DNA from 3 places in the Rhizobium oryzihabitans genome. Region 3 is predicted to be linked to each of the others. Evidence: predicted binding sites of a transcription regulator. Region 3 holds the regulator's gene; each other region holds the start of a gene.
What was found. The regulator PhoB, encoded in region 3, activates phosphate uptake and scavenging genes when phosphate is short. The targets are predictions, from matches to a motif close to TGTCATNNANCTGTCAT.
Positions count from the first base shown of each region.

Region 1: G3A56_RS04580 (esterase-like activity of phytase family protein) is a predicted target of PhoB. The motif match lies at 7,530-7,546, and genes of this name have one in related genera.
Region 2: G3A56_RS10655 (DUF1045 domain-containing protein) is a predicted target of PhoB. The motif match lies at 5,457-5,473, and genes of this name have one in related genera.

Region 1 is NZ_CP048632.1:839,478-849,280, reverse strand. It holds gene G3A56_RS04605 (GGDEF domain-containing protein) at 1-1,188, opposite strand, end outside; gene clpP (ATP-dependent Clp endopeptidase proteolytic subunit ClpP) at 1,645-2,277, shown strand; gene clpX (ATP-dependent Clp protease ATP-binding subunit ClpX) at 2,570-3,847, shown strand; gene lon (endopeptidase La) at 4,260-6,677, shown strand; gene hupB (DNA-binding protein HupB) at 6,967-7,242, shown strand; gene G3A56_RS04580 (esterase-like activity of phytase family protein) at 7,597-9,795, shown strand.
Region 2 is NZ_CP048632.1:2,031,944-2,041,746, reverse strand. It holds gene G3A56_RS10685 (Ldh family oxidoreductase) at 1-798, shown strand, start outside; gene G3A56_RS10680 (hypothetical protein) at 786-1,043, opposite strand; gene G3A56_RS10675 (helix-turn-helix domain-containing protein) at 1,083-1,328, opposite strand; gene G3A56_RS10670 (AraC family transcriptional regulator) at 1,807-2,847, opposite strand; partial or broken gene phnN (phosphonate metabolism protein/1,5-bisphosphokinase (PRPP-forming) PhnN) at 2,935-3,536, opposite strand; gene G3A56_RS10660 (alpha-D-ribose 1-methylphosphonate 5-triphosphate diphosphatase) at 3,533-4,669, opposite strand; gene G3A56_RS10655 (DUF1045 domain-containing protein) at 4,666-5,355, opposite strand; gene phnE (phosphonate ABC transporter, permease protein PhnE) at 5,651-7,000, opposite strand; gene phnE (phosphonate ABC transporter, permease protein PhnE) at 7,000-7,986, opposite strand; gene phnD (phosphonate ABC transporter substrate-binding protein) at 8,058-8,963, opposite strand; gene phnC (phosphonate ABC transporter ATP-binding protein) at 9,049-9,803, opposite strand, start outside.
Region 3 is NZ_CP048632.1:1,763,282-1,773,084, reverse strand. It holds gene phoR (phosphate regulon sensor histidine kinase PhoR) at 1-205, shown strand, start outside; gene G3A56_RS09380 (substrate-binding domain-containing protein) at 400-1,434, shown strand; gene pstC (phosphate ABC transporter permease subunit PstC) at 1,708-3,192, shown strand; gene pstA (phosphate ABC transporter permease PstA) at 3,189-4,511, shown strand; gene pstB (phosphate ABC transporter ATP-binding protein PstB) at 4,526-5,341, shown strand; gene phoU (phosphate signaling complex protein PhoU) at 5,439-6,164, shown strand; gene phoB (phosphate regulon transcriptional regulator PhoB) at 6,196-6,879, shown strand; gene G3A56_RS09350 (GcrA family cell cycle regulator) at 7,181-7,714, opposite strand; partial or broken gene G3A56_RS09345 (acetylornithine transaminase) at 8,144-9,342, shown strand; gene argF (ornithine carbamoyltransferase) at 9,397-9,803, shown strand, end outside.

The DNA.
Region 1 (9,803 bases), 920 kb from region 3:
GTCCATCGGGTTTTCGTCCCGGTCAGGAGAGGGCACGACGACATTGGCTGAATTGACGTGGAGGACGGTTCTGTTGCGGCCGGCTTTTTTTGCCGCATAGAGCGCGCGGTCGGCCTCGGTCATCATCACGCTCAGGTCGGCATCCCTGATCGTGGCTTCGGATATGCCGACACTCGTCGTAACCTCGATGCTTTCGCCACGCGCAGTGATCTTCGACTGGCGCAGATTGCTGCGGATGGCTTCCGCCAGCGTCACCGTGCTGGAAGGGCTTTCCACTTCCGCCACCAGCGCGAACTCCTCACCGCCCATCCTGACGAAGAGGCCGCGATCGCCGATGACGCGCTGCGCCATCGTGCAGAAGTGCACGAGAACCGCGTCACCGGACTGGTGGCCATATTTGTCATTGATCTTCTTGAAGTGGTCGATGTCGAACAGCACCAGCGCCACATAGCGGTCGGAGGCCGGCGACCGCTTTTTGATGCGGTCGAATTCCTCCAGAAGACCGCGCCGGTTGAGAACGCCGGTTAGATGATCGGTCATGGCGAGCCGGTGAAGACGAATTTCCGTGTCCTCCATGATGATCTTGGCGCTGATCATGATGATGGCCGTGAAGCCGAGCATGCCGGAAATGGAGAGCGCCGACGTCATGGGAATGGCGTTGGGAACCGCGGCATTGGCGGGGATGACGATGGATGCGACGAGCGCCCCGGCAAAAGCCTGCAGGATCAGGATCGTGGCCAGTACCTTTCGGCTGCGTGTTGTGCGCGCCCTGCTGGCCAGAAGGACACCGGCGAGCATGAAATAGCCCGTGGCCGCGCTGGCATGATAGAGCAGGATGCGGGCGACCATGTCTTCGCGCACGGGCGGCACGAGCATTCCGGCGATCCACAACAGGGCCGGAATTGCAATCCAGCCGCCGAGTTTCCGCTGCTCCAGGCATAACAGGCCCGCGAGCCAGAAACCGAAGGCGGACAGCGCCAGCGTATTGCCGACCTGAATGGATAGAAAACTGGAAATATCCCCGCGAAACGCCACCATCACCGTGCCGAATCCTGTGGCGAGAAAGCCGGCGGCGAAGTAGAGATTATGCTGGCGGGAAGGGCGGTGCAGCCACAGCGTTCCCAAAAGCACAGCAAGGGTGAACGTTTCCGCCGCCCACAGTAGCGTGCTCGTCTTTGCATCCAGCATTGCAAAATCCTATCTGCGCCATCATGCGGTAAAAGCGGGCTCTTTCGCACGAGGTGCGTTATGCCCGCTGGAATTGTTGAGCTGCCATTTCGCCTCAGGGAGGCTCCTGTCTCCTGTTGGAAACCGGAAATTCGCGGCCGCAGTATCAGCCGCAAATACCTAACGAGTTCTTGCCGGTAAGAAGTTATATCTGTGCATGACCACCGGTTTTTATGTCTGCGCTCCGTCCCTGTGAAAAATAATGCCGTTAAGGGAGAGTGGTCCTGCGGGCGCCGGGCAGTTCGAAGTCGCTGCCCGCACCGGCGGCAAAGGCCTGCAATCGCTGTTGAGCCGTTAAGGATATGCGGCTTCGTGTCTTGAAGTACGGGGCAGGGACACTCTATGTAGGGAGAATGAAGGTTAGAAGTGATTCCGGAGCGGTTTTTCGCGAAGGGCAGAGTTTGACAAAGGACGGACATGAAAAATCCAGTTGATACCGCCATGGCTCTGGTGCCGATGGTCGTAGAGCAGACCAATCGCGGCGAACGCTCCTACGACATATTTTCCCGTCTTCTCAAGGAACGCATCATTTTCCTCACCGGTCCGGTGGAAGACCAGATGGCTTCGCTCGTTTGCGCGCAGCTGCTTTTCCTCGAGGCTGAGAACCCCAAAAAGGAAATCGCGCTCTACATCAATTCGCCGGGTGGCGTCGTGACCGCCGGCATGGCGATCTACGATACGATGCAGTTCATCCGCCCTGCGGTTTCCACGCTCTGCGTGGGCCAGGCCGCATCCATGGGTTCGCTGCTTCTGGCCGCTGGCGAGAAGGGAATGCGCTTTGCAACCCCGAACGCCCGCATCATGGTTCACCAGCCTTCCGGTGGTTTCCAGGGCCAGGCTTCGGACATCGAGCGTCACGCCCGTGACATAATCAAGATGAAACGTCGCCTTAATGAAGTCTACGTGAAGCACACCGGCCGCACGCTCGAAGAGGTTGAAAAAACCCTTGATCGCGACCACTTCATGGATGCAGACGAGGCGAAGGACTGGGGTGTGATCGACAAGATCCTCACCTCGCGCCAGGAAATGGAAGGCGCCGCCGCGAATTGAGGCGCGATGCTTTTTTGACGTTTGTTTAACCCCGGAAAGTAATTTCGGGGCTTTCAACCGGAACAGAAAGCGATATTAGTGTATATAAAGGCTGTGTTGAATTTTTATGACGTGGCCTTTGGTTTGATGGGGAATTCGTTGCAGCCGGTTGTCAGCTCCTGTATCTGATACGGCTAGTACCCCGGGAAACGAGGCGGATACGGTGATGCACCCCAAGGGCTGCCGTATCGGCGGGCGGTAAGTTGACCGCGATCCGTTTGGCGGACCTGCGGCGTGCTGGAAGGAAAGAGATATGAGCAAAGTCAGCGGCAGCAACGGCGGCGACTCTAAAAATACACTCTATTGTTCATTCTGCGGCAAGAGCCAGCACGAAGTCCGGAAACTCATTGCCGGGCCGACAGTATTCATCTGCGATGAATGCGTCGAATTGTGCATGGACATCATCCGCGAGGAGAACAAGACGTCGATGGTGAAGTCGCGCGAGGGTGTTCCCACCCCGCAGGACATCATCAAGATCCTCGACGAATATGTCATCGGCCAGAAACAGGCGAAGAAAATCCTGTCTGTTGCCGTTCACAACCATTACAAGCGCCTCGCGCACGCCTCCAAGAACGGCGATGTCGAGCTTGCGAAGTCGAACATCATGCTCGTCGGTCCGACGGGTTGCGGCAAGACCTATCTTGCCCAGACGCTCGCCCGCATCATCGACGTTCCCTTCACCATGGCGGATGCAACGACGCTGACCGAAGCCGGGTATGTCGGCGAGGACGTGGAAAACATCATCCTGAAGCTGCTGCAGTCTGCGGATTACAATGTCGAACGCGCCCAGCGCGGCATCGTCTATATCGACGAAGTCGACAAGATTTCCCGCAAGTCGGACAATCCCTCCATCACGCGTGACGTGTCGGGCGAGGGCGTCCAGCAGGCGCTTCTGAAGATCATGGAAGGCACGGTCGCTTCCGTGCCGCCGCAGGGCGGCCGCAAGCATCCGCAGCAGGAATTCCTGCAGGTGGATACGACCAACATCCTGTTCATCTGCGGCGGCGCCTTTGCCGGGCTCGACAAGATCATCTCGGCCAGGGGTGAAAAGACCTCGATCGGCTTCGGTGCCACTGTCAAGGCGGAAGACGATCGTCGCGTCGGCGAAGTGCTGCGCGAACTGGAGCCGGAAGATCTGGTGAAGTTCGGCCTCATCCCGGAATTCATCGGCCGTCTGCCGGTTCTGGCGACGCTGGAGGATCTCGACGAGGATGCGCTGATCCAGATCCTGTCGGAACCGAAGAACGCGCTGGTCAAGCAGTATCAGCGCCTGTTCGAGATGGAAGATGTGGAATTGACCTTCCACGAGGACGCGCTGCGCGAGATCGCCCGTAAGGCAATCACCCGCAAGACCGGTGCCCGTGGCCTGCGCTCGATCATGGAGAAGATCCTTCTGGATACCATGTTCGAACTGCCGACGCTGGAAGGCGTGCGCGAGGTTGTGATCTCCAACGATGTCGTCAGCGGCGTCGCTCGTCCGCTCTACATCTATGCGGATCGTCAGGAAGAAAAGACCAACGTTTCCGCCTGATAGGCTGATCCGGTCTGGTATGAATTGGAAGGCCCGCACCCGTGCGGGCCTTTTCTGTTGGGCCAGGGTGTGAAACTTGCGCCTAACTTGGCTGAGCCCGATTTTGCGTTTGGAGCGGATTGCGCTTTGCTGATAAAGTCTTACAACTGATTTGCAGCGCGATATGACGGAAATGTGAATTACCGTCGGCGACCCGGTTCCTGGCCTTCAAGGATAACCGGAAATGTCGGGAGTAATGGCCGGCGCTGGGTTTTGTTGAATTTTACGGTCTTGCCGCTGCGCGGGGCCGTCTCTTCCGGTGACTTGAAATCGGTGTTTCGAAACTCCACTTTCAGTCTCGAGAAATGAATATGCCGGACGCCCCAAGACGTCCTGCAAAGTGTCCCGAAAGGGACCATGGAAAGGAAATGATATGACGAACATCACGTCTGCGGCATCTGGCGGTACCTATCCGGTACTTCCCCTGCGCGACATTGTCGTTTTCCCGCATATGATCGTTCCCCTGTTCGTCGGGCGGGAAAAATCCATTCGCGCGCTCGAGGAAGTCATGGGTTCGGACAAGCAGATCATGCTTGTCACCCAGATCAACGCCAGCGATGACGATCCAACCCCGGACGCCATCCACAAGGTCGGCACGGTTGCCAATGTTCTCCAGCTCCTGAAGCTGCCCGATGGCACTGTCAAGGTTCTGGTGGAAGGCAAGGGCCGCGCCCAGATCGATGAATATACCGGCCGCGAGGATTTCTACGAGGCGTCTGCGACGCCGTTGCAGGAGCCTGCCGAAGATCCCGTCGAGATCGAGGCCCTGTCGCGTTCGGTCGTTTCGGAATTCGAGAGCTATGTGAAGCTCAACAAGAAGATCTCGCCCGAGGTTGTCGGCGCTGCCGGTCAGATCGACGATTATTCGAAGCTGGCCGATACGGTCGCTTCGCACCTGTCGATCAAGATCACCGAAAAGCAGGAAATGCTGGAAACCGTCAGCGTGAAGCAGCGGCTTGAAAAGGCGCTCGGCTTCATGGAAGGCGAAATTTCCGTGCTTCAGGTCGAGAAGCGTATCCGCTCGCGCGTCAAGCGCCAGATGGAGAAGACGCAGCGCGAATATTATCTGAACGAACAGATGAAGGCGATCCAGAAGGAACTCGGCGACGGCGAAGATGGCCGGGACGAGATGGCCGAACTGGAAGAGCGCATCGCCAAGACCAAGCTTTCCAAGGAGGCCAAGGACAAGGCCGAGGCGGAAATGAAGAAGCTTCGCCAGATGAGCCCGATGTCTGCGGAAGCGACTGTCGTGCGCAACTATCTGGACTGGCTGCTGGGTCTGCCATGGGGCAAGAAGTCGAAGATCAAGACCGACCTCAACGCCGCCGAGACCATCCTCGATCAGGATCATTTCGGTCTGGACAAGGTCAAGGAGCGTATCGTCGAGTATCTGGCAGTGCAGGCGCGCGCCACCAAGATCCGTGGCCCCATCCTGTGCCTCGTCGGCCCTCCGGGCGTCGGCAAGACCTCGCTCGCCAAGTCGATCGCCAAGGCGACCGGCCGCGAATACGTGCGCATGGCGCTGGGTGGCGTTCGTGACGAGGCGGAAATCCGCGGTCACCGCCGTACCTATATCGGCTCCATGCCGGGCAAGATCGTCCAGTCGATGAAGAAGGCCAAGAAGGCGAACCCGCTCTTCCTGCTCGACGAAATCGACAAGATGGGCATGGATTTCCGTGGCGACCCGTCGTCTGCCCTGCTGGAAGTTCTCGATCCGGAACAGAACTCCACCTTCATGGACCACTACCTTGAAGTGGAATACGACCTGTCCGACGTGATGTTCGTGACCACGGCCAACACGCTGAACATTCCGGGTCCCCTGATGGACCGTATGGAAGTGATCCGCATCGCCGGTTACACGGAAGACGAAAAGCGCGAAATCGCCAAGCGTCACCTGTTGCCGAAGGCGATCAAGGAACATGCCCTGCGTCCGGAAGAGTTCTCGGTCAGCGATGACGCTCTGATGATCGTGATCCAGCAATACACCCGCGAGGCGGGCGTGCGCAGCTTCGAGCGCGAGCTGATGAAGCTTGCACGAAAGGCCGTGACCGAGATCATCAAGGGCAAGGTCAAGTCCGTGGAAGTCACCGCAGCCAACGTTCCGGATTATCTGGGCGTTCCGCGGTTCCGCCACGGCGAGGCCGAGCGCGAGGATCAGGTCGGTGTCGTCACCGGTCTTGCCTGGACGGAAGTCGGCGGTGAGCTGCTCACCATCGAAGGCGTGATGATGCCGGGCAAGGGCCGCATGACGGTGACCGGCAACCTCAAGGAAGTGATGAAGGAATCCATTTCGGCAGCGGCATCCTATGTCCGTTCGCGCGCCGTGGATTTCGGCATCGAGCCGCCGCGTTTCGACAAGAGCGACATCCACGTCCACGTTCCGGAAGGGGCAACCCCGAAGGACGGACCGTCCGCCGGTGTTGCCATGGCAACCGCCATCGTCTCCATCATGACCGGCATTCCGGTCTCCAAGGATGTGGCGATGACGGGCGAGATCACCCTGCGTGGTCGCGTGCTGCCTATTGGCGGCCTGAAGGAAAAGCTGCTTGCAGCACTTCGTGGCGGCATCAAGAAGGTGCTGATCCCGGAAGAGAACGCCAAGGATCTGGCGGAGATTCCGGACAATGTGAAGAACGAGATGGAAATCATCCCGGTTTCGCGCATGGGCGAGGTCATCGAACACGCGCTGCTTCGCAAGCCGGAGCCCATCGAGTGGGACGGCAGCATCGAAACGCCTGTCATCGCCACCGTTGAGGGTGTCGACGAAGGCGGTCAGACGATCGCGCATTGATCAAGGCATCGACGCGGAGGCCGGAATCGGTTTTCGCAAAAGGTGATGCATAGAATCAATGCGTTAGGTGCCGGAAGGCACAGGCGGCGCTTCGGCCCGCGCAAGTGATGCCAATTTGGCACGAATATGTGGAAGGCCGGCAGAAATGTCGGCCTTTTTTGTGAAAAAAATCGCAGACCCCTTGTTTTTCAGGCGATTCCAGCGCTTTTGGGTTGCTGCGCGTGGATGTAAACGTATTCTGCGCCGGCTTAATTCCGAGTCGTTTCAAACCATTGAAAGGGGTGGAAACATGAACAAGAACGAGCTCGTCTCTGCTGTTGCCGAAAAGGCTGGTCTCACGAAGGCAGATGCTGCTTCCGCTGTTGATGCCGTATTCGAAACCGTACAGAACGAACTGAAGAGCGGTGGCGACATCCGTCTCGCTGGCTTCGGCAGCTTCTCCGTTAGCCGCCGTGAAGCCTCCAAGGGCCGTAACCCTTCCACGGGTGCTGAAGTCGATATCCCGGCTCGCAACGTGCCGAAGTTTTCCGCAGGCAAGGGCCTGAAGGACGCTGTCAACTCGTAAGGTTTCCGGAAAGCCGTAACGCCCGGCGGCGGACGTGCGGCTTTTCAGGTTCACGAGGAAACATGTTTTGACGCCCTGACGCCATCAGGCCGGCCCGAAAACCGGGCGGCTCTTCGAAAAGCTCTTTTCGGACAGCCCAGTTTTTCAACCGGCAGGATGATAATTGAAAGTAGGGGAGCGCGCCTGTGTAGCCCCCATCCGGTCACACGGCGTTCCGATACGCGGAATGTGCGCATAAACAAGAAAGCCCGGCCTTTATGGTCGGGCTTTTTGATTCCAACATGAAATGTCATGCCACTGTCATGTCTTTGACGCAGAAGCCATGGGGTGTTTCTGGACCCAAGGGGGATTACAATGGCGTTCCGATTTTCTCACATGGCTTTGACCGCTGCTCTGCTCACATCCGCAGCCTTTCCGGCTGTGGCCGAGCCGGTATTCAACCGCATCGCATCGTTTCCGGTGGCGAAGAACCTTCCCGCGGACAAGGACGCCAAGTCCGTCACATCCGCTGAGATCGTCACTGCCAGCGAAGACGGCAAGACGCTGATCTATTCGGACAGCCCGCTTGGCGGCATCGGCTTCATCGACATCACGGACGCCAAGGCTCCCAAGGCCGGCGGCGCTTTGCTGCTTGAAGGCGAACCGACTTCGGTTGCTGCTGCAGGCGTCAAGGTTCTGGCCGGCGTCAACACGTCGGAAAACCGCGCCAAGCCCTCCGGCAAGCTGGTCACGGTCGATATCGCCACCAAGAAGATTGAAGCAAGCTGTGATCTCGGCGGTCAGCCCGATTCGGTTGCCGTTTCCCCCGACAAGACCTTTGCCGCTATCGCGATCGAAAACGAGCGCGACGAAGAGGTGAACGAAGGCGCCCTGCCGCAGATGCCTGCCGGTTATCTGGTCACCGTTGGCCTGAAAAACGGTGTTGCCGACTGTGCGACGCTGAAGAAGATCGAACTGACCGGCCTTGCTGAAATTGCCCCGGAAGATCCGGAGCCGGAATTCGTGTCGATCAACGCAAATGGCGAGATCGCGCTCACGCTGCAGGAAAACAACCATATCGTCATCATCGACGGCAAGACCGGCACGGTGAAGACGCATTTCTCCGCCGGCAAGGTCGATCTGGAAGGCATCGATACGAAGTCCGACGGCCAGCTGAAGTTCACTGACAAGCAGGAAGGCCGCAAGCGCGAGCCCGACGCCGTGAAGTGGCTCGACAATGACCGCATCGTCATCGCCAACGAAGGTGACTGGCAGGGCGGTTCGCGCGGCTTCACCATCTTCGACAAGACCGGCAAGCTCCTCTATGAAGCCGGCTCCTCGCTCGAACATGCGGTCGCGGCTATCGGCCACTATCCGGAAAAGCGCTCCAAGGCCAAGGGCATCGAGCCGGAAGGCCTGGAAGCGGCGACATTCGGCGATCAGAAGTATTTCTTCGTCCTTTCCGAGCGTGGCTCCATCGTCGCGGTCTACAAGGACACCGGAAAAGAGCCGGAACTGACGCAGCTTTTGCCGTCTGGCATTTCGCCGGAAGGCGCTGTCGCCATCCCGTCGCGCAATCTTTTCGTGACCGCGAACGAGGTCGATCTGGTTGAGGATGGCGGTGCCCGTTCGCACGTCATGATCTATGAGCGCGCTGAAGGCACGGCTGCCTATCCGCAGCTCGTCTCCGCCACCGTCGACGGCGCCCCGATCGGCTGGGGTGCTCTTTCCGGTCTGGTCGGCGATGCCGAGAAGCCCGGCATTCTCTATGCCGTGTCCGACTCGGTCTATGGCAACCAGCCGTCGATCTACACCATCGATGCGACGAAGAAGCCTGCCACCATCACCAGCGTCCTGCGCATTAAGCGTGACGGTATCGCGGCCCAGAAACTCGACATCGAAGGCATCACGCTCGATGGCAAGGGCGGCTTCTGGCTCGCTTCGGAAGGCGATAGCGCCAAGCTCGTCCCGCATGCGCTTTACAACGTCAACGCCAAGGGCGAGATCAAGGCTGAAATCGCTCTGCCGAAGGAACTGCTGGCCGGTGACACCCGCTTCGGTTTCGAAGGCGTGACCATGATCGGCAAGGGCGACGACACCACGCTGTGGATGGCCGTGCAGCGCGAATGGGGAACGGACGAGAAGGGCTTCGTCAAGCTCGTCTCCTACAATCCGAAGTCCAAGGAATGGGGCGCCGTGCGTTACCCGCTCGACAAGACCGAGGCAGGCTGGGTTGGCCTTTCCGAAATCACCGCCCAGGGCGAGCATGTGTATATCGTCGAGCGCGATAACCAGATCGGCGAGAAGGCAAAGATCAAGAAGCTCTACCGCGTTGCGATCGCCGACCTGAAGCCGGGCAAGATCGGCGGGGAGCTGCCGCTGGTGGCCAAGCAGGAAGCGCATGACTTCCTGCCCGACCTCAAGGCCCAGACCAATGGTTATGTCGTCGACAAGCTGGAAGGCTTCACCTTCGACAAGGCGGGAACGGCCTATGCCGTCACCGACAATGACGGCGTCGACGATTCTTCCGGTGAAACGCTGTTCTTCACTGTCGATCTGAAGGCGATCAACTGATCCTTCCA
Region 2 (9,803 bases), 270 kb from region 3:
GCCCGGCCGGTCGTGACGCGCGTCAAGCCGGGTGTTCTGTCGATCGATGCCAATCACGGCTACGCTTATCCGGCGATCGACTGCGCCCTGCAGGAACTGCCTGATATGGTTCGGCAGCAGGGCATCGCGCTCGCTGCGATCCATCGCTCCCATCATGCCGGCGTCATGGCGCTCACCGTCGAACGTCTTGCGGACATGGGTCTTGTGGCGCTGATGTTCGCCAATGCGCCGGCATCCATGGCGCCCTGGGGCGGCAGCAAACCGCTCTATGGCACCAATCCGATTGCATTCGCCACCCCGGTTGGCGGTGCCGATCCGCTGGTGATCGATCTGGCTCTGTCCAAGGTGGCGCGTGGAAAGATCATGGCAGCACGCCAGAAGGGTGAAACCATTCCGGGTGACTGGGCGCTCGATAGAAACGGCCGGCCGACGACCGATCCCGAAGAAGCCATTGAGGGAACGATGGTGCCTGCGGGCGAAGCCAAGGGCGCAGCTCTTGCGCTGATGGTGGAGATCATGGCAGCCGCAGTGACCGGCGGAAACTTCGCATTTGAAGCCTCCTCCCTTCTGGATGACAAGGGCGCTCCGCCCTCGCTGGGCCACACGATCATCGCCATAGACCCGGTGTCGTCGGGCGGCGCCGGCTTTGTCGAGCGGCTGGCGCTCATCGCCGGCGAGATAGAGAAGCAGGAGAATGTACGTTTGCCCGGCCGACGCAGCCAGGGTATCCGCCGGCAGGCGCTGGAAAGCGGCATTGTCGTCGAGAGCGATATTCTCGCCGAAATTCAGTCGCTTTGACGAATTGAAAAATAAAAACCCGGCGGATCGGATGATCCGCCGGGCAAACCGTTCATGGCTGCTTTAAACCTGCGCCGATGCAGATCGAAAATCATTTCCGACCCGCTTTTGGTCCGCCATCCTTCCATCGAAAGGGAAGGATCCTGACGCAGAAAGCCGCTCATTCGGTTTTGGCTTACGGGAAGGGGACGATTTCGCGTAAGCTTCTGGAGCAGCGTCAGCAAAAGCCTTTCTTGGTTTTGCATTCGAAGCTGCCCGGGAGAACGAATTGTTACGGGTGACGATCAGACATCCTGTTCAATCAGACCGCGCAGCAGGGCGATGCTGACGGCATTCAGCAGATTGGCGGCACCCAGCCTGTGGCGCACCCGCTCCAGCGTATCCTTCACATCGGCTTCATCCGCGCCGGTCATCAAGGCGACATGCGAGGGGTGTTTGCCCCGCGCCACCAGCCCCAGATAGTGCCGTTCACGATCCGAAAGGACGATTTCACGGGTTTGGCGATGTTCATGCGGCATTTTCGAAGACATGTTCTTTTAGCCTCAAAAGAGATCGACCTTCCCGGAGCGCGATCAGGGTCCATTATAAATTTTGATCCCTTAAACCGGCTCGCAAACCGCTGCGTTTGCTTGTGAGCAGGAACGCCAATCTCGGCCAAGAGGTTTCGTCAGGCATCAGGAATTCTGCAATAAACGGCCGCTTTCGCAGCCAGCCGGCCCCTACATGGACGTCATCCTCGGCAATGGAAGAATTGCTGCATCATCGTCTGCAGGAACCGGAATTGGTTTCTGTAGAGAACGATGCGAAAATTCAAAGCTTTGGAATGTTTGTCGTCATACCCGAAGGGACACGCGGCGCTCTATTAGGCGATATCCCGTATCAGGAGAATAACATCTCGCGCCAAGTTCTGCGTCTTTATTGTTATGTTTTGACACAGAAATGCATTGGCGCTGATATATTTTACAAATTTATTTTGTAATTGCGAAATATTGATGCCGGAAATGCGCCTTATCCGGCGGAATGATGCGCATGTTTCCTGCGAATATCGGTGGGCGTTGCCCCGAACCAGCGGGAAACGGAGCGCGAAAACGCCCCCGGTGTCGAATAGCCGAGCCTGTAACTGATGTCGGAGACGGGGAGATCGCTCTCCACCAGTAGCTTGAAGCCGGCATTCTTGCGAATGGCGTCCTTTATCTCGTTGAGATTGGTTCCAAGCTCGGCAAGCCGTCGTTGAAAACTGCGTTCCGAGAGGTTGAAATAGGGGGCGATTTCACTGAGCGAAAGTTCCGCATCCGAGAGCCGTACCTGCATGTAGCGTTTCACCTGATCGATGAAATGTGTCGCATCCGCCGATGTTTCCGGTCGCAGCATCCGGCACTGCAAATTCATCAATTCAAACAGCCGCTCATCCGCATTCGGATTGACCACATCGAGAAGCGATGCCGGCAGACGCATGGTATGGATGGGCTGGGAAAAACTGACGCGCTTGCTCATTCTTTCCTTAAATAGCTGAATATTATGCGGTTTCTGTCGCTCCAGACCTATCTCGATCTGGTTGATCCGTTCCCCGAGGATATCGCGAAGGCGCTGAATCAGAACCGCGAGCGATAGATCCACATATTGATCGCGTTTGGCGATCACCGGTGCAAAGGACCATGAAAGCGTCACCTGCGCATCATCAGCCACCATGGTGAAATTGCTGTTATTGGTCGCGTAATAAACGTGATCCTGAAGAAACCGCAGGAAAGCCCGCACCGTCGGCGCGCTGATCAGGCCATATCCGAATGCGCCGGAAGCGCCGGCTGGAAAGGTGGAAGCGCATTGCAGGCCGAAGGTATCGTCCCCGGAAATCAGCGCGCAGGTTTCGAGCAGGCGGCATAATCTGTCGAGGCTGATCCGCTCCGTCAGGCTGTCAAATGTGGCGGGATCGATGTCGAGAGCCTTGCAGATGGGGGCGATATCGATGCCCCGCGACCTCGCATAATTGCCGACGCCGGCGGCCAGACCGGCTACCACAGTTATCTCGTCGCTGAGCCTCTTGTCGGGCATCCCTCGCCTTGGCGTACCATGTTTGGAAATTGTCGCCTGATGGTAAGCCTTGCAAGACCTTTTGTCGAGCGGTCCGGCTGGGGGATTTTAGACGCGGCCGAGGCAGGCGCTCTGTTCCAGCACCTGCATGATGGTTTGGCCCGCATCCTCGATGGCGCCGCTATTATCTACCGTCGTCACGTCGAAATCTCCGGTCACCGCAAGCGAGCTACGCTCCAGCCGCCGGAGGATATCCTCCCGGCTTTCCCGCCCACGCTGCTCCAGCCGCCGTGCCAGCACCTCCGGCCGCGCAACGATATTCACGACCTTGAGACGCGAAAAGGCGGTGCCGAAATGGGGCAGGGCCGAGCGGGAACCGTTGGCGATGACCACGTCTCCCGCATCGAGATGGCGGTGGACTGCGGCAGGGATACCATATTTCAGCCCGTGCGCCTGCCAGGAGACAGCGAAAGCACCCTCGTCCTGCAGCCGGTTGAACTCGGCCATGGAGACGGCATCATGATTTTCGCCCCAGCATCACCGCTGCGGGTGATGACCCGGCGGGTGAAGTGGAAGCCCGGTCGTCCGGACAATTGCGTTGCCGCGTACTCCATAAGCGTATCCTTGCCGGCCCCGCTCGGGCCGACAATCACGATCATGGTTCCGGGTGATACGCTCTCACCCGAATTATCCCGCCCGCCATTCGTCATGCGACACGTTTGCCCTGACGCCAGACGGCACGCGCAACGGGCACGCCATCTTCGCGGTGAACCCTGACGAGGTCGGCTCGCAATCCCGCTGCGATGCGACCGCGATCAAGAAGACCCACCGTTCGTGCCGGCGTGGCGCTGACCATGCGCAGTGCTTCCGGCAGGGTGATGGCCTCCACCTGGTCGGCGAGCAGGAACGGCGCGTAAAGCAGGCTGAACGGCACGTAGTCGGAAGAAAGAACGTCCAGCACACCCAGCTCGGCAAGATCGCGGGCGGCGATATTGCCGGAGTGGGACTTGCCGCGGACGATGTTCGGCGCGCCCATCAACACGCTCATGCCGGCGCTGTGCGAGGCTTTTGCGGCTTCGACGCTGGTCGGAAACTCCGCCAGCTTCACACCATGTCCGATCGCTTCGCCCACATGCGCTTCGGTCGCGTCGTCATGGCTTGCAACGGTGATGCCACGCTCGGCGCAGCGAGCGGCAAGATAATCCCGGTGCTTGGCGGAAAACTCGGCCGACGCGGTTTGCCGCCGTCTGACGAACTCCGCGAAGGCCTCGTCGCTCAGTCCGCGCTTCTTCTGATAATAGAAGATATACTGATCCATCGACTGGAACTGACGCTGCCCCGGGGAGTGATCCATCATCGAAATCAGCCGCACGCGGGGATCGGTTTCGAAGTCTTCGAAATGCTCCAGAACATCTGATGAGGCCACTTCACAGCGCAGATGCAGCATGTGGTCTGCCCGCAGACGGTTCTGATCGGCCGCAGCTTCGATGGCATCTGCCATTTCCCGCATTTCGCCCTTCTTGAAGCCGCCATCTTCGTCGGAGCCGAGACGCAGGCAGTCGAAAACAGTGGTAATGCCTGAGGATGCGACCTGCGCGTCATGGGCCTGGATGGCCGCGATCTTGTCCCAGAGTACGCCCGGGCGCGGCGAATAATGCTGCTCCAGATGGTCGGTGTGCAGCTCTACGAGACCGGGAATGAGAAAATCGCCTTCGAGATCCTCTCCGGTCTTTGAAGCGCCTTCGCTGATATCGGCGATCTTGCCGTCACGGATCAGAACGGATCCCAGAATAATATCGTCTTCTAAAACGATGCGGGCATTGGAAAGGGCGTGCTCGGTCATGGGTCGGCATCTTTCTTTGGCTGCTGGCCAAGCGGGTGCCAGCGATGAACGGTAAAGGGTGCGCCGCGCGTTTCTTCAATGAACAATGCGAGGCCGGAAATGGTCAGAGGCTTGTCGACGAACTCGAAAAACCGCGCCGAAAGCACGTCCTGCATGGCGGGCGCGTCACTTTCGTCGATGCGGCCCGTCAGCGTCATATGAAAGCGGAAATCATCCATGACATGCGGATAACCCCAAAGCGACAGATTTTGCCGCTGGCTTTCCGTCAGGTTCTGCGGCCGGCGTCGGGCAATATCGGTCTCGGATAAAGGCGCGCGGAACCGATCGAAATGATCGACGATCTCGGCGGCAAAATCCTGCAGCGGCTGATAGGTGCGATCCGGGACGAGCGCGAAAAACGGACCAAGCGCGCCGACGACGATACGCGGAATCTCGAAGGCGGACTGGCTGGCGGCAAAGTCTTCGACGGCTGCGACAAGCTCTGCTTCGCTGTATTTTTCGGCAAGCTCGAAGGGTGCCTTCAGGGTCGCATGAAAACCGTAACGGCGAGGTTCCGCGGTCATTTCAGCATAGCCGTCGTGGTCATCATGCTGCGTGCCGGAAAATGCATTGCGCCCGAGCCAGCGCGACGCCGCTTCGGTTAGCGGATGATCTTTAGCCGGAGAAAAATAGATGGCGTAGCGCACGGCAAGCACTCTTCAGTGTCAAGGGAAACCAGGGATGAAACGCTATTTGGCGTGACTCGCCCGCTTCCCGCAAGGTCAGGAGTGCGAGGTAATGGCTTTCCGTGACAGAATGATGATGCCCGTGGAAAAAAGCGCGGTGAAATGCTGCCCTCGTCTGGAATGTGCCGAAAACGGATGCTGGCACATTGGATGTCGGCGGCAGGCTTCGCAGTAAATCCGGTTTTACGCCTGCGCCCCGAGCAGAACAGCGAACCGGGAGCGGCTTTTGGGTCAAAGCCACCCCCGGTTTTTTGACTTAATGTTGGGTTTTTCCGATCAGGCGCGAGCGCAGCGAGTTCGAGATGTGGTCGAACAGGAAGACGACGAACAGGATGAGCAGGACCATATAGGCAACCTTGTCCCAGTCGGCATTGGTGCCCATCGCCTCCAGGAGTTTTAGGCCGATACCGCCGGCGCCGACCGCACCGATGATAGTGGCGGAGCGGGTGTTGCTTTCCCAGAAATAAAGCGACTGGGAAATGAAGACCGGCAGGACCTGCGGCAACACGCCGAAACGATTGACCGCAATCGGAGACGCGCCGACCGACTTGACGCCTTCGCGCTGCTTGTCGTCCACATTCTCCAGAGCCTCGGCATAAACCTTGCCGAGCGCACCGGTATCGGTGAAAAAGATCGCGGCAATGCCGGGGATCGGCCCGGGGCCGAAGCTGCGGGTGAAGAACAGTGCCCAGATCAGCATGTCGATCGAGCGCAGGAAGTCGAACAGTCGCTTCATGCCCCAGTTGGCTGCCTTGTTGGCGGTGATATTGCGTGCAGCGATGAAGGCGAGCGGCAGGGCAACGAGCGTACCGAACAGCGTGCCCACAAAGGCCATGACCAGCGTCTGCATCAGCTTGGAGAAAATATCGGCATGCTGCCAGACGCTGTTGTCGAGGAAATCATCGGCCATATTGCCGATATTGGAGCGCTCCGGATCGAGCCTCTCCCCCCACAATGCCAGAGCGGCCAGTTCGCCGTAACCCTTGCCCCAGAATTCCGACTTGGTATCAAACAGGAAGTTGGCCCATCCGAGGAATCGCCGCTGGACATAGACCTGGCTGGTGCGGATTTCCGCCTGACCGGCGAAACCGTAATGCACGAGAACCTTGTTGCCGTCCTGCCGGATTTCTTCCGGAAGACCCTCAGGCGCACGAGCGGCGTCGCCATTGATGATGACGGGATAGTTCTTGCCGTCGACATAGACGTCCACCCGGGTCGGGGTCACATCGAGGCGATTTTCCGTACCCGCATAAATGACGCTGTAGCCGCCATCTGGCAGCGGCTGCAACCAGTCGATCTTTGCATCGGTGGGGTACTGTCCACGGCTCGACCATTGCGGATCGACCTTGCCGTCTTCAAAACGCAGACGGGGCTGCGCGCGCCAGGAATACCAGTCCTGAATATAGCTCGAAGCGCGATCCCACCGGCCCTGCATGAAGGTCGGCCCGACATTGAAGAAGAAGAAGCAGGCAGTAAGATAGACGAGGACGGCGGCAATGCCCGTCAGCAGGCCGTATCGCTGCATGAAACCGCGATTGAAAATGGCAGGATGCGCGGCCGTCAGCCTCTCGCGGTCGGCGGTGTTGAGAATGAAGCTGGACGACATCAGGCCGCTCCCCGTCCGAATTCAAAGGATTGATGGCCGATCAGCCTGCGGCGCAGCCAGCTTGAAAACTGGTCGACGGCAATGATTGTGATCAGCAGCAGGATGATGATGGCATAGGTCTTGGAGGCATGGTCGTTACCGATCGAGAGCCGGAAGACCTCGCCGATACCGCCGCCGCCGACGGCGCCGATGATGGTCGAGGCGCGCACGTTGATTTCGGCGCGCAGCAGCGCGTAGGAAACGAAATTGGGCAGAACCTGCGGCACGATGGCGAAGCGCACCCGCTCCAGCCAGTTTGCGCCGGATGCGCGAAGGCCTTCATCCGGCTTCATGTCAGCATTCTCCACCACTTCGAAGAACAGTTTGCCGAGAGCCCCGATCGTATGAATGGAAATCGCGATGATCGCCGCAATCGGCCCGATCGAGAGAATGGCCGTGAGCAAGCCGGCGACGACGATTTCGGGAAAGGCGCGCAGCACTTCCATCACCCGACGCACGATCCAGCGCACAACGCCTGAACCGACAAGATTGGTGGAGGCGAAGAAGCAGAGCACGAAGGCAAAGCTAGTGCCGATGATCGTCGAAACCAGTGCGATATTGAGGGTGATGATCAGCTGGTAGATGAAATGCGGTATGTAGAAGCTGTCGGTGACGTAAACGCGATCCGCGACATAGTTGTATTTCATCGACCCGTTGTCGTAGGGAGACGGCAGGTCGAACATCGCCCGGAAGATTTCCAGCGGACTATCCGGCACGAATGTCTTCAGGAAGTCGAAGAAATACGGCAGCCGCTCGAAGAACTTGCCCGAATTCGCCTCGTTGGCGAAATTCAGCGACGCTGCGAGAATGATCAGAAAGACCACGAGCGAGATGACGGTATAGATCCGCCGTGTCGCAAGCTGCTGTTGATAGTGACGCATGACCGTTCGGGACGATGCGCTTAATCCCTCGGGCGTGAGGGTACCAGGTTGCAGTGTGGTCGCCATGCCGCTCTTCCTTTATTGGCAAAAGCGGCGATGCCGCAAGGCACCGCCGCTTCCGGAACATGATGTCAGGATCAGCCGCCGATAACGGACTTACGGGCGTCGATGATCGTCTGGTAGAAGGACGGATCAACCTTGACGTAGCCGGTGTTCTTGCCCTGGCTGAAGCCCTGGAAGCAAGCGAGGTCCTTCTTCGGCAGTTCCATGAAGAAGGTCTCGACCTTCTGCTTCATGCTGTCGCCGATCTTGTTTGCGACCATGAGCGGACCGTTCGGGATCAGCGGGGACTTCCAGACTTCGACGATATCGTCCATGTCGAGATTGCCCTTCTTGACCATCTGGTAGAGGTTGCCGGCCGTGTAGCCTTCTTCCCACTTGCCGACGCCCGAACCGAAGGTCGTGCCAACGTCGAACTTCTTGTCGAGAACGGCGAGAACGAGGTTCTCATGACCGCCGCCGAAACCGGTTTCGGCGAAGTATTCCTTGACCGGAACGCCGGTTTCCTTCGGGATAGCAACGTTCGGGACGAGGAAGCCGGAGGTGGAGTCAGGATCGGCGAAGCCGATCTTCTTGCCCTTGGCGTCGGCCAGCGTCTTGATGCCGCTGTCCTTGCGGGCGACCATGATGGTGTAATAACCGGTCGAACCGTCAGAGCCAGCCGTGGTCAGGATCGGATCGACAGCCTTCGGATCGGCAAGAGCGATCTTGGCGTAGGAGGAAGCGCCCATGGAGGCGATGTCGATGGTGCCGCCGAGCAGGCCCTGGATAACGCCGTTATAATCCGGCGACGGGAAAACCTGAACTTCGGAAACGCCGGTCGCGGCCTTCAGGCCATCGGCAACGCACTTCGTGTTGCGGATCTGATCGGCTTCGTTTTCGGAACCGTCGAGACCGATACGCAGGACCTTGACGTCCTGAGCCATGGCGGAACCGGCCAGAACGCCAAGGGCGACTGCCGAAAGAAGGATTTTCTTCAACATGGACTTTCTCCTGTTTCCCGGCGAGCCGGAGTTTGTTGTGAAGTATCGGCCCTTGACGCGGGCACAAACGATGCTGAGCGGTTCCTCAGAGCCCGGCGAGAGCCAGCGGTTCGGGACCGGCAGATTGCTGAACCGGCCGCGAAGCAAGCTGCGCGCCGGGAATATTGATGCTGGTTGAGGTCATCGTCTCGTCGATGCCGGCGCCGTGCGAATCCGTGCCGTAGATTTCCGTGACCGCCGCCGCCGTCAGTTCGGCGGGCGTTCCGTCGAAGACGACGCGGCCCTGCGACATGCCGATGATGCGTTCGCAATAATTGCGCGCCGTATCCAGCGTGTGCAGGTTGGTCATGACGGTGATGCCTTCACGTTCGTTGATGTCGCGCAGCGCGTCCATCACGATCTTGGCGTTCAGTGGGTCGAGCGAGGCGATCGGCTCGTCGGCCAGAACCATCTTCGGCGACTGCATCAGCGCCCGGGCGATGGCGACGCGCTGCTGTTGGCCGCCGGAAAGCGTACCCGCCGCCTGCATGGCCACATGTTCGATGCCGAGCCGCTCGAGAGCGGCGATCGCCATCAGACGCTCTTCATCCGTGAAGATGTTAAAGAGGCTGAGCACCGTCGAACGGTGATTGAGGCGACCGAGCATGACATTGGTGAGCACGTCGAGGCGCGGCACCAGATTGAACTGCTGGAAGATCATGGCGCAGTCACGCTGCCAGTTGCGCAGCGCCGCACCCTTCAGCGCCGAGACTTCCGTATCGTTGAAATGGATGGAACCCGAGGAAGGGTCGACGAGGCGGTTGATCATGCGCAGCAGCGTCGATTTTCCAGCGCCCGAAC
Region 3 (9,803 bases):
CATCGACAAGGGCCCGGGCATTCCCGCCGAACATGTGCCGCGCCTGACGGAGCGGTTCTATCGCGTCAGCGTCGCCGACAGCCGGTCCAAAAAGGGAACGGGCCTAGGGCTTGCCATCGTCAAGCACATCCTCACCCGCCACCGCGCCCGCCTCATCATTAAATCGGAACTGGGCAACGGCACGGACTTTACCGTCAGATTTTAACATAAAAGGCATAAGGCCTTTAATTTCGAAAAATTCTATAAGCAAAATCAGTAATTTAGATTGTCACAAATCTTTCACTGAAGTGACATAAAAGGATGTGGCTACGGTGGTTAAGAAAAGGTCGCCGAGCGCATGCTAAGAGCGATTGCCGCAATCGGCTGCGTCCACAAACAAGCCCACGACGGGAGAGACAAATGAACATCGTAAAATTTTCCGCAGCAGCTCTGGTGGCTTCTGTCGCCTTCGCTGGCGCCGCCGCTGCTCGCGACCAGATTCAGGTTGCCGGTTCTTCCACTGTTCTGCCCTATGCCAAGATCGTTGCCGAGACATTTGCTGAAACCTTCCCGAACTTTAAGGCTCCGGTTGTTGAGTCCGGCGGCACGGGCGGCGGTCTGAAGGCGTTCTGCTCCGGCGTTGGTGAAGGCACCATCGACATCGCCAACGCTTCGCGCAAGATCAAGACCGACGAACTGGCCGCCTGTAAGGCTGCTGGCGTTGCCGACGTTCAGGAAGTGAAGATCGGTTACGACGGTATCGTCTTCGCGATGGACGCATCCAACAAGGACATCAAGCTTGAGCCGAAGGATCTCTACCTCGCTCTCGCCGCTGAAGTCGTCAAGGACGGCAAGCTCGTTGCCAACCCCTACAAGAAGTGGTCGGAAGTCAACAAGGAACTGCCTGATGTAGCAATCGCTGCTTACATCCCGGGTTCCAAGCACGGCACGCGCGAAGTCTTCGAAGAGAAGATCATGGCTGACGGCTGCAAGGAAGCAGGCGCCACCGACGCCATCAAGACGCTGGTCCCCGATGCCAAGCAGGCTGCTGCAAAGTGCATCGCAGTCCGTAAGGACGGCGCCGCAGTCGACATCGACGGCGACTACACCGAGACGCTTGCTCGTATCGATGCCAACAAGACCGGCCTCGGCGTTTTCGGCCTCGCATTCTATGAAAACAATGCTGACCGTCTGAAGGTTGCGACTGTTTCGGGCGTTGTTCCGTCCACCGAAACCGTTGCCAGCGGCAAGTACCCGGTTTCTCGCCCGCTGTTCTTCTACGTGAAGAAGGCTCACCTGGGCGTTATCCCGGGCCTCAAGGAATATGTCGAGTTCTTCGTTTCTGACGAAATGATCGGCCCGGATTCCCCGCTCGCCAACTACGGCCTCGTTGCCGCTCCGGACAAAGAACGCGAAGAAATCCGCGCCAAGTTCGCTGCCGGCGCTTCGATGTAATAAAGAAAGAGGGGTGCGGCCTGCCGCGCCCCTCATTCCACTCCGCTGCCTTTCCGCCTCGGCGACGGTCTCCGGTTGACAGTTCCAATTCATCGTCGTCCACATAATTGTTGATCGATTACAGATGGATAGGATGTATCAACCTTGACGCTTGCCGGACTTTGATACAGTCAGGCGGCAAGCATTTCTGGATGGTCCAGCAGTCTCGTTTTGATGACTTTTTGATTTGCCCGATATCGCATCGTGCTCTTGGGGCACGCCGAGGGAACTCTAATGAACACATCGATCCTTTTGCTGATACTGGCGCTGATCGGCATCGGCAGCTATCTGCTCGGCAGCCGCCGTGCCGTTGCCCTGTCTGGCGGGCGCCCCGCCACCATGCATTCCCGTGCCGGTTATCACGGTTCCTACGCGGTGGTCTGGGCGGTGCTGCCCGCGGCGCTCATTCTCTGCGCCTGGCTTGTCATCAGCCCGCTGATCATTACGTCTTCCGTGCGCGCTGAATTTCCTGAAGATGTGCGCGCCCAATCCGAAGCGCAGCAGAGCCTGACATATGGTATGGTAACGTCGATCGCCCGAGGTCTGCAGCGGCTGACGGCGGAGGAGACGGCGCAGGTTGATGCGGATGCCGCCACGGTGCGGCCGCTTCTGGCGTCGAAGGGCGTTGCCATAGCCGGCGATCCCGAGCGCTACATGGTCGATGCCGCCCAGACGCTGAACGCGATGACGTCCACCAGCCGTATTGCGATGATCGCAATCGTGCTGCTGGCCGCTTTCGGCGGTGCAGCTTATGCGCTGCGTTCGATCGCTCCGCGCTTCCGGGCGCGCAACAGGGTCGAGAAGGTCATTCTCGCGGCCCTGCTCGTTGCCTCCTCCATTGCCATTCTGACGACCGTCGGCATCGTCCTGTCGATGCTGACGGAAGCCATCCAGTTCTTCACCATGGTTCCGGCACACCAGTTCTTCTTCGGAACGGTATGGGATCCGCGTTTCGCGGCGGCGGGTGCAACGGACTCGTCCGGCCAGTTCGGCCTGATCCCGCTGCTCGCCGGCACGCTTTACATCGGTTTCGTCGCCATGCTGGTGGCGGTCCCGGTCGGCCTGTTTTCGGCGATCTACATGTCGGAATACGCCTCGCCACGCCTTCGCTCCGTGGCAAAGCCGCTGCTCGAGGTGCTCGCCGGCATTCCCACCATCGTCTACGGCTTCTTCGCGCTGACGACGGTTGGTCCGTTCCTCAGAGACATTTCCACGCAGATCAACGGCCTGGCGACGGGTAACTACGCCAACTTCATCCAGGCGCAGAGCGTCATTACCGCCGGCTTCGTCATGGGCATCATGCTGATCCCCTATGTCTCGTCGCTGTCGGATGACATCATCACCGCCGTGCCGCGTTCGCTGCGTGACGGTTCGCTCGGTCTCGGCGCCACGCGGTCTGAAACCATCAAGAAGGTCATCGTTCCCGCCGCTCTTCCCGGCATCGTCGGCGCCGTGCTGATGACGGCATCGCGTGCGATTGGCGAAACCATGATCGTGGTTCTCGCGGCCGGCGTTGCCGCCCGCCTGCAGCTCAACCCCTTCGAACCGATGACCACCGTAACGGTCAAGATCGTCAGTCAGCTGACCGGCGACCTTGAATTCACCTCGCCGCAAACGCTGGTTGCCTTCGCGCTGGGCATCACACTTTTTGCCATCACGCTTTGCCTGAATATCTACGCGCTTTACATCGTGCGCAAATACCGGGAGCAATATGAATGACCGACATCGTTTCTCCCGCAGCCGGCGCTGCCGGCACCAACAAGGCCGCACGTCGTGATATCGGCATCAAGCGCCGCTACGCCGCCGAACGCCGTTTCCGTGCCTATGGCATGGCAGCGATTTCCTTCGGCCTCCTGTTCCTCTTCCTGCTGCTCTGGTCGGTCGTCTCCAAGGGCTACACCGCCTTCCAGCAGACGATGATCACCGTTCCGGTCGAGTTTTCCGAACTGATCATCGATCCGAAGAATGAGCGGGCCGCAAATCCTGCCAAGCTGATGACGGCCAATTATCCCGTCCTCGCTCGCGATGCGGTCGCCAAGGTTCTTGGCGTTGCGCCGACGGACCGTGCCGGTCTTCGCGCCGTCAACACCATGATCTCGGACAGCGTTCGGACACAGCTACGCGATATCGTCGTTGCCGATCCGGCCATTATCGGCACCACGCGCACCGTCACGCTTCTGGCGTCTGGTGATGTCGACAGTGCCTTCAAGGGCCAGGTGGACATGACGGTGGATGAAGCCAACCGCCGTATCTCGAACCAGCAGCTCGGCTGGATGAACCAGCTCGCCGAAAGCGGGCAGCTCGGCAAGCATTTCAATACTGGCATCTTCGTCAACGGCAATTCGAGCCGTCCGGAAGCGGCGGGTGTCGGCGTGGCGCTGATCGGCTCCTTTTACATGATGCTGATCGTGCTTGTGCTGTCGCTGCCGATCGGCGTTGCAGCCTCCATCTATCTTGAGGAATTTGCCCCGAAGAACCGCCTGACGGATCTCATCGAGGTGAACATCAACAATCTGGCGGCTGTTCCTTCGATCGTTTACGGTCTGCTCGGCCTTTCCGTTTTCATCAACTTCATGGGCTTTCCGCGCTCCGCCTCTCTGGTCGGTGGCCTTGTCCTGACGCTGATGACGCTGCCGACGATCATCATCGCGACCCGTGCCGCATTGAAGGCCGTGCCGCCGTCGATCCGCGCTGCCGCACTCGGTCTGGGCGCATCCAAGATGCAGACGATCTTCCACCACGTCCTGCCGCTCGCCATGCCTGGCATTCTGACCGGCACCATCATCGGCCTCGCCCACGCACTGGGCGAAACGGCGCCGCTGCTTCTGATCGGCATGGTGGCATTCGTTGCGAATTATCCGACAACGCCGATGGATCCGTCCACGGCTCTGCCGGTGCAAATTTACATGTGGGCGAACGAAGCCGAACGCGCCTTTGTCGAGAGGACATCTGGCGCTATCATCATCCTGCTTCTGTTCCTCATCGTCATGAATGTTGGCGCAATCCTGTTGCGTCGCCGCTTTGAGCGGCGCTGGTAGAGGGAGCTAGAGCAATGAACATGTTGTCGGAAGCAGCAGTTGAAAAGGCGCTGGACAAGAAAATGAATGAAGTCTCATACAAGATGATCGGCAAGGACGTTTCGGTTTATTACGGCGAAAAGCGCGCGCTTTACGACGTGAACCTCAACGTCCGTGAAAACACGGTGACTGCGCTTATCGGCCCGTCCGGTTGCGGTAAATCCACTTTCCTGCGCACCTTGAACCGCATGAACGACACGATCGACGGTTGCCGGGTCACCGGCAAGATCACGCTCGACACGGACGATATCTACGATCAGGCGATCGACGTCGTCGAATTGCGCGCCCGCGTCGGCATGGTGTTCCAGAAGCCTAACCCGTTTCCCAAGACCATCTATGAAAACATCGCCTACGGCCCGCGCATCCATGGTCTCGCCCGCAACAAGGCGGATATGGACCAGATCGTCGAGCAGAGCCTGCAGAAGGCGGGTCTCTGGAACGAGGTGAAGGATCGCCTGCTGGAGTCCGGCACGGGTCTCTCCGGTGGCCAGCAGCAGCGTCTGTGCATCGCGCGCGCGGTTGCCGTCAGCCCGGAAGTCATCCTGATGGACGAACCCTGCTCGGCGCTCGATCCGATCGCGACCGCAAAGGTCGAGGAACTGATCCACGAACTGCGCACCAACTACACGATCGTCATCGTCACGCACTCCATGCAGCAGGCGGCGCGTGTTTCGCAGCGTACGGCCATGTTCCATCTTGGTCATCTTGTCGAAGAAAATGAAACGGACAAGATGTTCACCAATCCGGATGACCAGCGCACGCAGGATTACATCATGGGCCGCTTCGGCTGATCCCCGGCCGGCGCTTTCTCGAAACCGAACAAGACTGGTGCCTCTGCCGTGCCCGCTTCCGGGTACGCGCATGCAGGCCAAGCCGGAGGACTAGACCGTGACACAGACAACGACCCATTCGCATATCCTGTCCGCCTATGACGACGAATTGAAGTTTCTGACGCGCCGCATCGCCGAAATGGGCGGTCTTGCCGAGCAGATGTGCGGCGACGCCGTGCGTGCGCTCGTCAATTCCGATGCCGCACTCGCGCAGAAGGTCATTTCCGACGATACAATTCTCGACCATGCCGAACGCGAAATCGGCGACAAGGCCATCGTCACCATCGCCAGACGCCAGCCTGTGGCGGCCGACCTTCGCGAGATCATCGGCACCCTGCGCATCGCCGCCGATCTCGAGCGCGTCGGCGATCTGGGCAAGAACACCGCAAAGCGCGTCATTGCGGTTGCCGGAACCGGCGTGCCGCGCAAGCTCGCGCGCGGCATCGAACATCTGTCGGAGCTGGCGCTGGTGCAGCTCAAGGAAGTCCTCGACGTCTATTCCACCCGTTCCGCCGAGAAGGCCAATGCCATTCGCGAGCGCGACGAGGAAATCGACGCCATGTACACGTCGCTCTTCCGGGAGCTTCTGACCTACATGATGGAAGATCCGCGCAACATCACCACCTGCACGCATCTTCTGTTCTGCGCCAAGAACATCGAGCGCATCGGCGACCATGCCACGAATATTGCCGAGACGATCTATTACATGACCACCGGCAGCCAGCCGGAGGGCGAGCGTCCGAAGGACGACAGTTCCAACACCCTCGGTTCGGTGACCGAGTAACAGACAAGCAGAAGCTTGCGGAGTTCAATATATGGTGCCCAAGATTGCAGTTGTGGAAGACGAGGAAGCGCTGAGCGTCCTGCTTCGTTACAATCTCGAGGCTGAGGGATACGACGTCGACACGATACCCCGTGGCGACGAGGCGGAAATCAGGCTGCAGGAGCGTATTCCGGATCTTCTCATCCTGGATTGGATGCTGCCCGGCGTGTCCGGTATCGAACTCTGCAGGCGATTGAGAATGCGGCCGGAAACCGAACGCCTGCCCATCATCATGCTGACGGCGCGCGGAGAGGAAAGCGAGCGGGTTCGCGGTCTTGCCACCGGTGCCGATGATTATGTCGTCAAGCCGTTTTCGACGCCGGAACTCATGGCCCGCGTCAAGGCCATGCTGCGCCGGGCCCGGCCCGAGGTTCTGTCATCGGTGCTGAAATGCGGCGATATCGAACTCGATCGCGAAACCCATCGCGTTCACCGCAAAAGCCGCGAAGTTCGCCTCGGCCCGACGGAATTCCGCTTGCTGGAGTTCCTGATGACATCGCCGGGCCGGGTGTTTTCCCGCTCGCAATTGCTGGATGGCGTCTGGGGTCACGATATCTATGTCGATGAGCGCACTGTCGATGTGCATGTCGGCCGTCTGCGCAAGGCTCTGAATTTTTCGCACATGCAGGATGTTATCCGCACTGTGCGTGGCGCCGGATATTCGATGGAAGCCTGAGCGAAGCGGAGCCGATAGTTTCGCTGGCAACATGGTGCCGCAAAAAAGCAGGCCCGAAATCGGAAACGGTTTCGGGCTTTTTCTATATCAACATCCACAAAACTCAATGCCATTCTCCGTTTTCACGGAGGATCGGCAGCCAGTTGAAACCAGGATCGAAGGGTGACGCCCAATCGCGAGGGAGTGGCAAGGGTTCGGCGCGCTGTCATCAAGCTGACCGCGGAGCCGGCCTGTTTTTCGTCATAAAAAAAACGGGCCCGAAGGCCCGTAATTTTGAGTGTTGAAATGCGTGCCGCAACACTCAAGCCTTGCGGCGCTCGCTCACCGGCTGGTAGGCGAGTTTCGCATGGAACTTGCAATAGGGCGAAGATTCCAGCGCTTCACAACCGCAGAAATGGAAGTCGTCCTTCAGCGGATCGCCAACCGGCCACTTGCAGGTGCGCTCGGTCAGTTCCGTCAGCGTCAGGCGACGGGAAATCGGCGTGACAACGTTTTTGGAAGGAACGTAATCGAGAACCTGTGCGGTCTCGATGTCGATCTCCTCGTGCAGCGCCGTTGCCGCGTTCGAACGGGTGAGAACCCGCGCCGGGGCTGCGTTGGCGCGGCCTGCGAAAGTCGTCGTGCGCGGAGCAGGTGCAGCGGTGCGCTTGGGCGCGGAACGTGCCGAAGTGACCGGACCGCCAGCCTTGACGCGCCCCGGCAGGTTGAGACGATGGACCTTGCCGATTACGGCATTGCGGCTGACACCGCCCAGCTGCGCTGCTATCTGGCTGGCGCTAAGCCCTTCGGACCACAATTTCTTGAGTTTTTCGACTCGCTCGTCTGTCCAGTTCATGCCGCTTCTCCGCTTGTCGCGTGTATTTTCGGCAGAATCCCTCTCCGTCTCGCGGGCGTGCCGCAAGCGTGGTTTCCGCCGGATTTTTGGTGACTAGTTCCGCCGCAATGCAGTCTAGTAATTAGCGATTAACCTAGTGCCACGCAGAGTCCGTGGCAAGAGTCGGGGAATCATCTGGAATCGATTTTCCGGTTTTCCCCAACTTGCTGGCGAGTTGAGTCTGAAAGGCAACACCTTGGGGCTCACCGGCCGCCACCTACTAGGGCTTGAGAAGCCCGGGAAACGCGGACTTTTGTTGACATCGGCAAACGAAGTGACAATAGTGCCCCTGCCGCCGCGAGGCGGCATTTTTGATTTTCAGGCGAGGGATAACCCTTGAAGCCTATTGACAACCGTTGACAGCGCATCTGCGCAAGGAGTGATACAGCCATGGCCGAAGCCGCCGCGCCATTGTTTGATACGTTTTCCAGAGCCCCCTGCGCTTTGAGCGCGGTGAGGGCGTCTGGCTGTTCACGGAAAGCGGCGAACGATATCTCGATTTTGCGGCCGGTGTCGCCGTCAACTCGCTGGGCCATGCCCATCCGCACCTTGTGGATGCGATCAAGACGCAGGCCGAGAAGGTCTGGCACGTCTCGAACCTCTACGAAGTGCCGGGACAGGAAAAACTCGCCAGGCGCCTGACGGAAGCGACTTTCGCAGACAAGGTGTTCTTCACCAATTCCGGCGCGGAAGCACTGGAATGTGCAATCAAGACCGCGCGCCGTTATCACTATTCGAAAGGCCATCCGGAAAAGTTCCGTATCGTCACCTTCGAAGGCGCCTTCCATGGCCGTACGCTTGCGACGATCGCCGCCGGCGGCCAGCAGAAATATCTCGAAGGTTTCGGTCCCAAGGTCGAAGGTTTCGATCAGGTGCCGTTCGGCGATGTCGATGCCCTGAAGGCAGCCATCACGGCCGAGACGGCCGCACTTCTGATCGAGCCGATCCAGGGCGAGGGCGGTATCCGCGCGCCCAGCAAGGAATTCCTGCAACTCCTGCGTAGCCTGTGCGACGAGCACGGCCTGCTCCTGATTTTCGATGAGGTCCAGACGGGCGTCGGCCGCACGGGCAAGCTCTTTGCCTATGAGCAGACCGGTGTTGCGCCCGATATCATGGCAGTCGCCAAGGGTATTGGCGGCGGTTTCCCGCTTGGCGCATGCCTTGCAACGGCGGATGCCGCTTCCGGCATGACGGCGGGCGTACACGGCACCACCTATGGCGGCAATCCGCTGGCCATGGCGGTCGGCAATGCCGTGCTCGATGTTGTTCTCGCCGACGGTTTTCTCGAAAAGGTCCGTGATGTCGCGTTGGTTTTCCGCCAGGGCCTCGCCTCGCTCAAGGATCGTTATCCTGACGTGATCGAGGAAATTCGTGGCGAAGGCCTGCTTCTGGGCATCAAGGCGAAGGTCCCTTCGGGCGATCTGCTGCAGGCCATGCGCGCCGAACATCTGCTTGGCGTGCCTGCGGGCGACAATGTCATCCGCCTTCTGCCGCCGCTCGTCACCACGGCGGAAGAGGCCCGCGAGGGTCTTGCGCGTGTCGATGCGGCCGCCGCCTCCCTGACAGCGAAACAGGCGAAAATCGCCTGAGTAAATCAAGGGCGGGCCTCTGTTCAGGGGCTCGCAAGCATGGGACATATCAGCATGGTTTCACCAAAACATTTTCTGGACCTCTCGGCCGTCGGGTCGGAGGACTTGCGGACAATTCTTGATGATGCGCGCACGCGCAAGATTGCCACCAAAACCGGCACGGCGGCAAAGCCGCTCGCCGGCAAGATGCTGGCGATGATCTTCGAAAAGCCGTCCACCCGCACCCGCGTCTCCTTCGATGTCGGCATGCGCCAGCTCGGCGGCGAGACCCTTTTCCTGTCGGGCACGGAAATGCAGCTCGGCCGCGCCGAAACGATTGGCGATACGGCCAAGGTGCTGTCGCGTTATGTCGACGCCATCATGATCCGCACGACAGATCATTCGCGCCTGCTCGAGCTTGCCGAACACGCCACCGTGCCGGTCATCAATGGTCTGACGGACGACACCCATCCCTGCCAGAT